Linked DNA regions of Roseateles amylovorans. The protein of the gene in region 2 interacts with the protein of the main gene of each other region in a pairwise test. Links are inferred from orthologs where the notes say so. Each region holds a gene or a part of one and is shown on either strand. Other genes may lie near its edges.

Evidence for each region.
Region 1: the proteins of ptsN (region 2) and N4261_RS11735 interact in binary tests that used the Escherichia coli proteins (3 or more experiments, as listed by UniProt). The link is inferred for Roseateles amylovorans from one-to-one orthologs.

Annotation. Positions count from the first base shown.
Region 1 is NZ_CP104562.2:2,772,107-2,775,706, reverse strand. Bases 84-3,370 are described here. They hold N4261_RS11735 (DUF4118 domain-containing protein), read right to left. Parts: upstream 3,023-3,370; coding sequence 284-3,022; downstream 84-283. Other genes in these bases: N4261_RS11730 (TorF family putative porin), read right to left, coding at 3,044-3,370; kdpE (two-component system response regulator KdpE), read right to left, coding at 84-212. Outside these bases: more of kdpE, read right to left, coding at 1-83; more of N4261_RS11730, read right to left, coding at 3,371-3,600. UniProt on the Escherichia coli protein: Member of the two-component regulatory system KdpD/KdpE involved in the regulation of the kdp operon. KdpD may function as a membrane-associated protein kinase that phosphorylates KdpE in response to environmental signals.
Region 2 is NZ_CP104562.2:5,968,978-5,972,117, forward strand. What follows is about bases 274-3,100. They hold ptsN (PTS IIA-like nitrogen regulatory protein PtsN), read left to right. Parts: upstream 274-1,365; coding sequence 1,366-1,836; downstream 1,837-3,100. Other genes in these bases: hpf (ribosome hibernation-promoting factor, HPF/YfiA family), read left to right, coding at 612-950; hprK (HPr(Ser) kinase/phosphatase), read left to right, coding at 1,896-2,861; fur (ferric iron uptake transcriptional regulator), read right to left, coding at 3,064-3,100. Outside these bases: more of fur, read right to left, coding at 3,101-3,140. UniProt on the Escherichia coli protein: Seems to have a role in regulating nitrogen assimilation.

The DNA.
Region 1 (3,600 bases), 3.2 Mb from region 2 along the record:
AGGTCCTGCAGAAAGTCCTGACCGTCGCCGTCGGGCAAGCCCAGGTCCAGGATGACCAGGTCCGGTCGACGGGTGCCCGCATCGATCAGACCTTGGCGCAAGGTGCCGGTTTCATGCACCACCCAGCCCTCCTCCTCCAGGGCCTGGCGCACGAAGCGGCGGATGTTGGGCTCGTCCTCGACGATCAGCGCGGTCGGTTGCGGCTCGCTCAAGGCTGGAACTCCCGGATCGTTTCGCGTCGGTTCATGGATCGTGACTGGGTTCGGAAATGAGGAACGGAATCTCACAGGCGACCTGCGGCGGGCGATGCGCCGGTGCTTTCGTCCTCGTCGAACGACGGCACCTCCGGCGGCTCGCCCAGCGGCAAGGCCAGACAGAAGCGGGCGCCCCCCTGCGGCGTCGCTCGCTCCGCCCAGATCCGGCCGCCGTGGGCCTGCATGATGGCACGGCAGATCGCCAGACCCAGGCCCACGCCCGGCAACGGCGATTCGCTGTGGCCGCGGGTGAATTTCTCGAACAGCGCCTCCTCGCGCCCCACCGGCAGACCGGGACCGTTGTCCTCCACGGCGAGCCAGAGTTCGGCGCCATGGACCCGCGCGCCGATGCGGATCTCGCTGCCCGCCGGGGTGTATTTGGCCGCGTTCTCCAGCAGGTTCGCCAGCACCCGCTCGACCAGCGTGGCATCGAGTTCCACCAACGGCAAGGCGGCCGGCACGTCCAGCCGCACCCGATGGCGCGCCAGCGCGGTGCCCATCAGCTGCAGGCTGCTGCCGACCACTTCATCGATCGGCTGCCATTGGCGATTCAACTTCAAGGCGCCACTCTGCAGCCGCGCCATGTCGAGCAGGTTGTGCACCATCGCATTGATGCGCAGCGACTGCTGCTGGATCGCCTGGGCCGCGTCCGCGACGCCCGCCTCCAGCCCCGGACGCTGCGCCAGGGTTTCGGCCAGTCCCTGCAGGGCCGACAGCGGCGTGCGCAGGTCATGAGAGAGCGCCGACAGCAGCGAGTTGCGCAGCCGCTCCGACTCGATCTGCAGCAAGGCGCCCTGCGCCACCTCCACGTAATGCACCCGCTCCAGGGCTTGCCCGACGATGCGCGCCGCTGTGTCCAACTGGGCGCGTCGTTCCGGCAGCATCAGCGCGCCCGCCTGGCCGGGGCGCAGCGCCAGCACGCCGCGGCTGCGCATCGGCGCCCGCAGCGGCAGGTAGAACCAGTGGCTGCCCGGCAGGGTGTCGGTGCCCAGGCCGGCCGCCTGTTCATGGTCCAGGGCCCAGCGCGCGGTGCCGGCATCCGGCTGCTCGCCAGGCGGCATGGGGTGCTGCGCGGGAGACGGCTGCAGTTGCTCCTGCTCATCCAGCACATACAACAAGGCGCGTCCCCCGAACTGCTGGGCCAACTGTTGCTCGGCAATCGCCAGCACCTGCTCGGTCTGCAAGGCGCCGGCCAGTTCCCGGGTCAGCTCGAACAGCCCGCGGGCGCGGGCCTCGCGATCCGCCGAGACGCGGGCCTCATAGCGCAGGCCGGCAGTCAACTGCCCGGTGATCAGCCCCACCGCCAGCATCACGCCGAAGGTGATGACGTATTGCACATCGCTCACTGCCAGGCTCAGCTGGGGCGCGACGAAGAAGAAATCGAACAGCGCCACGCTGAGGAAGCTGGCCAGCACCGCCGGCCCTCGGCCCCAGCGCATCGCGATCGCGACCACGCCCAGCAGGAACAGCATGACGATGTTGTCGTTGGCGATCCGATGCGACAGCGGCCAGCACACCAGCGCCACACTCATGCACGACAGCGCCGCCCAGAGATAGCGCCGCGGCGACGATCCGAAGGTCGGCGAACGCTCCTCGCGCTTCACCCGCTGGGTGGCGGAGGCACCCACCTGGATCAGGTCCAGCTCTGGCCCCGCCTGCGCCAGCTGTGCCGCCAGGGTGCGGCGTCGCCATCGGCGCGGCTGCGGCGCGCCACGGCCCACCAGCAGTTTGGAGAGGTTGTGTTCGCGGGCGTAATCCGCCAAGGCCTTGGCCGGGTGCTGGCCGGACAGCACCGCCGAGGTCGCCCCCAGATCCTGCGCCAGACGCACCACCTGCAGGATGCCCTCGCGCCGGGCATCGGACAGCCGATGCAAGGCCGGCGTCTCGACATAGACCGCATGCCAGCTCACCGCGAGCTGCTGCGCCAGCTGCGCCGCGCTGCGGACCACGCTCTCGGCCTCGTCGCCGGGACCGATCGCGCACAGGATGGCGGCCTCGGTCTTCCAGACCTGGGCAATACGCTCATTGCTGCGCCAGGCCTGGACATCGTCCTCCACCCGATCCGCCGTGCGGCGCAGCGCCAGTTCGCGCAGCGCCATCAGGTTGCCCTTGCGGAAGAAATGCTGCCCGGCCCGCTCGGCCTGCGTGCCCTGGTAGACCTTGCCAGCCTTGAGGCGGCTCAGCAGTTCATCGGCGGGCGTGTCGACCAGCACCACCTCATCGGCCCGGTCGAAGAAGGTGTCGGGCAGCGTTTCCTGGACCCGCACGCCGGTGATGCCGCCGACCACGTCGTTCAGGCTCTCCAGATGCTGGACGTTCAGCGAGGTGTAGACGCAGATGCCGTTGGCCAGCAGTTCCTCGACGTCCTGCCAGCGCTTCGGATGACGAGACCCGGCGACATTCGAATGCGCCAGCTCATCCACCAGGATCAGCGCATCGGGCTGGCCCTTGAGCCGCGCCAGGGCGCCGTCGAGGTCGAACTCCGGCAGGGTATGGCCACGGTAGGCCAACTGGCGCATCGGCAATCGCGGCAAGCCCTCCAGCAAGGCGGCGGTGTCGCTGCGGCCGTGGGTTTCCACCACGCCCACCAGCGGCGACCGCCCCTGGGCCGTCGCCTGGCGCGCGGCCTGCAGCATGGCGTAGGTCTTGCCGACGCCCGCCGACGCGCCGAAGTAGATGCGCAACCGGCCGCGCGACTGGGCCTGCTCCTGCTGGCGGAGCTGAGCCAGCAGCGCATCGGGATCGGGGCGGTCGTCGGAGACGGTCATCGGAACATTGTCGCGTCAGCTTCAGAAGGTCCGGGCGATGCCCAGCACCAGGCCGGTGTCGCCCAGTCGCTTGGCGCGCAGGCCGCCGGCATCGCCGGCCTGGTAGAACGCATTGTCCGCATCGGTGCCGACCAGCGCGGCGCTCACGGTCAGGCCGCCCAGGTGGTCGAACGCCTTGCTCAGGCCCAGCTTCCAGTCGGTATAGGACAGGTCGCCATAACGACGCACCCACAGGTGCCCCACATGCAGCCCGGCGCTGACGCCCTGCCCCAGGTCGACGCCGTAGTTCAGGTCCAGGTAGGCCGTGCCTTTGGACGCGCCCTTGGCGGGCAAGGCGCTGAAGTACGCATAACCGGACGTGGTGCTGTTAAGGCCGAAATAGTCGGTGGCAGCCACCGACAGCTTGGCCGAGAACGCGCCCGCGCTGACGGCGGCATACAGGTCCAGGTTGTCGTACTTGTCATCGGAAGGTTGCCCTGGCGCGCGGTTCAGACGCGCCCCCGGGTAGACATAGGCCAGCGCGCCCAGATCCAGGGTCACGCCGTCCGCGATCGGGGTCTTGAAGCCGCCATAGAGGT
Region 2 (3,140 bases):
AAACCTTGCTTTTGTTGGCTTGTGTTCGGTGCCGAACGCGCGCAGACTGGATTTGTCCAGGCCCAGTCCGCATCGGTTTCGGATCCGCAGACGTCCCGGAGATCCTCGTCGCCATCGCTGTTGTGGCCGGCGCCGAGGGCCACCCGGCACCGATGGCGCCCGCACCGGTTCCCGTCACGGTGAGGCGATGCGGCTGGCACGACAAAGGTCAACATCCGGTGCAAGGCCGACCCGGCCGAGCCAGGATCAGGTTCAAGCGACGTGCAGACTGAAGTACAAGATGACGAGCAATCTGAAGTACGCCCTGAAGCCCAGCGCCCCGTCCACGGTGCGATCCGTGTCGAGCGCCGTTGCTGCCTCCCCTGATCGAGCCCATCCCTTCCCCCGCATCCCGCCTCCGGCAGCGATGCGGCCGTGTCCGAACTCAACGATCCGCTACATCGCATCCCCGCTCTGACGGCACCGTCATTTCCAGTTCCCCACTCACCGGCCTCAACGGCCCGCATCCTTCCGACACCACACATCCATCCCTCCCCCTCGTACCTCGAAGTCCCCAGCAGCGCCTTGCGCGCCAGCTGTTTTCCGATCAAGCCCTTGTGAAAGGAGGCTTTATGAACCTGACCATCAGCGGCCACCATCTCGAAGTGACTCAAGCATTGCGTGAGTACGTGCTGAACAAGCTCAGCCGGGTGATCCGACACTTTGACCAGGTCGTGGACGTCAACGTCCTGCTCACGGTGGAAAAGCAAAAGGAGAAGGATCGACGCCAACGGGCCGAAGTGACCTTGCATGTGAAGGGACGGGAGATCTTTGTCGAACATTCGCACGGAGACCTCTACGCCGCCATCGACGAGTTGATGGACAAGCTGGATCGGCAGGTCTGCCGCCACAAGGATCGTGTGCAGAACCACCATCACACGTCGGCGAAGCGGCTGGACATCAGTCCTTGATCGCACCCACGGCGCGCACCCCATGACTCGCAACGCCCGCCACACCGTCACCAGCGCCTGCCGGCGTTGACGATGTGTCGTCCGAGTCAGGTCGAAACGACCTGATGTGAGCTCAAGGGGGCGCCGGTTCGGAGCCCGCCCTGCCTGCGCCTCTGCGGACGGCCAGATCCCAGGGTTAACCCCGAACAACCCCACACCCAGCGGCCCTTGCGGCCGCTTTTGCTTGGGATTACCCCGACCTGATGTTGCGATGCAGCACCAATGCCGAGGTTTTCACGAGGGTCGTCGCCGACGGCCTATCGCCGATGGCGACGGGCTTCCTATAATCCTTGCCTTCACCATGGACCTGCGCGCCTTTCGGCCGGCAGGCAGCTTTTCCCAAGCCCTGCCAACCGCTCGATTGGCGCATTGCCCGATGAACCGTCTCGCCGCCATCCTTCCTGCCAGCAACGTGCTGGTCGATGTGGACGCATCCAGCAAGAAGCGCGTGTTCGAGCAGGCGGGCTTGCTGTTCGAGAACAACCACTCGATTTCGCGCGCATCGGTCACCGACAACCTGTTCGCCCGCGAACGCCTCGGCTCCACCGGCCTGGGTCACGGCGTGGCCATTCCGCATGGCCGCATCAAGGGCCTGAAGAATCCGCTGGCCGCCGTGCTGCGCGTGCAGCAGCCGATCGGCTTCGACGCCCCCGATGACGAGCCCGTCACCCTGCTCATCTTCTTGCTGGTGCCCGAGGCTGCCACCCAGCGCCACCTCGAAATCCTCTCTGAGATCGCCGAAATGCTGTCGGACCGCGAATTGCGCGAACGTCTGAAGACCGAGCCCGAAGCCAGCGTCGTCCACCGGCTGATCGCCGACTGGGAGCCGCTCAAGTCGGTCGCCTGACCGCTCGAGCCCCCGACCGCCGCCCGCCTCTCCACCCCACCGCGCGCCGCCCCCACTTCGTGAAACCGACCTCCATCAGTGCCGACCGGCTGTTTGAAGAGCACCGGGAAGCCCTGCATTGGGAGTGGATCGCCGGCCACGCCCATCCCGAGCGCCGCTTCGACGAAGCCGCGCTGCGCGATGCACAGTCCGCCGCCGACCTCGTCGGTTATCTGAATTACATCCATCCCTACCGGGTGCAGATCGTGGGACGGCGCGAAGTCGGCTATCTCAGCCAGGCCTCCGGTGATGTGCTGGATCGACGGATCGCCCGCATCGTCACCCTGGAGCCGCCGGTCATCATCGTGGCGGACGACCAGCCCGCGCCCGACCGCCTGGTCGCGATGTGCGACCGCGCCGAGATCCCGCTGTTCACCACGGCCGAATCCGCCGGCCATGTGATCGACCTGGTGCGTGCCTATCTGGCGCATGTCTGCGCCAACCGCACCACCCGCCACGGCGTGTTCATGGACATCCTGGGCCTGGGCGTGCTGCTGACCGGTGAGTCCGGCCTGGGCAAGAGCGAACTCGGATTGGAGCTGATCTCACGCGGACACGGCCTGGTGGCCGATGACGCGGTGGATTTCTACCGCATCGCCCAGACCGCGATCGAGGGCCGCTGCCCGGATCTGCTGATGAACCTGCTGGAAGTCCGCGGCATCGGCCTGCTGGACATCAAGGCCATCTTCGGCGAGACGGCGGTGCGTCGGAAGATGCGCCTCAAGCTGATCGTGCATCTGGTCCGCAAGGAAACCATGGAGCGCGACTTCGAACGGCTGCCCTACGAGCCGCTGTATGAAGACGTGCTGGGCATGCCGGTGCGCAAGGTGGTGATTGCCGTGGATGCCGGCCGCAACTTGGCGGTGCTGGTGGAGGCCGCGGTGCGCAACACGATTCTCCAGTTGCGGGGCATCGACACCTATCGCGAGTTCGTGGAACGCCACCAGCGCGCGATTGAACAAGGCTTGAACGACGACGCCAGCTGACGGCGACGTCAACGAACGGCGCACGTCGCCACTCCGTCAGCTGTCCGAGCCGCGCCATCCGAGCCGCTGCACTTGCCGCCACGGTGGCAACCACAGCTGCCGTCAACATGGACGTGTGCGCCGCCTCGGTCCGCCGGAGCGCCCAGCAGAGGACAACCGGCCAAACAGACAGCGGGACAGCGAGACAGCAGGACAGCGCGCCTCAGCGCTCCATCTTGTGCGGGCAGTCCTTCTTCATGCAGTTCGCATACAGCGCGAGCGAATGCTCCTGCAGCGCAA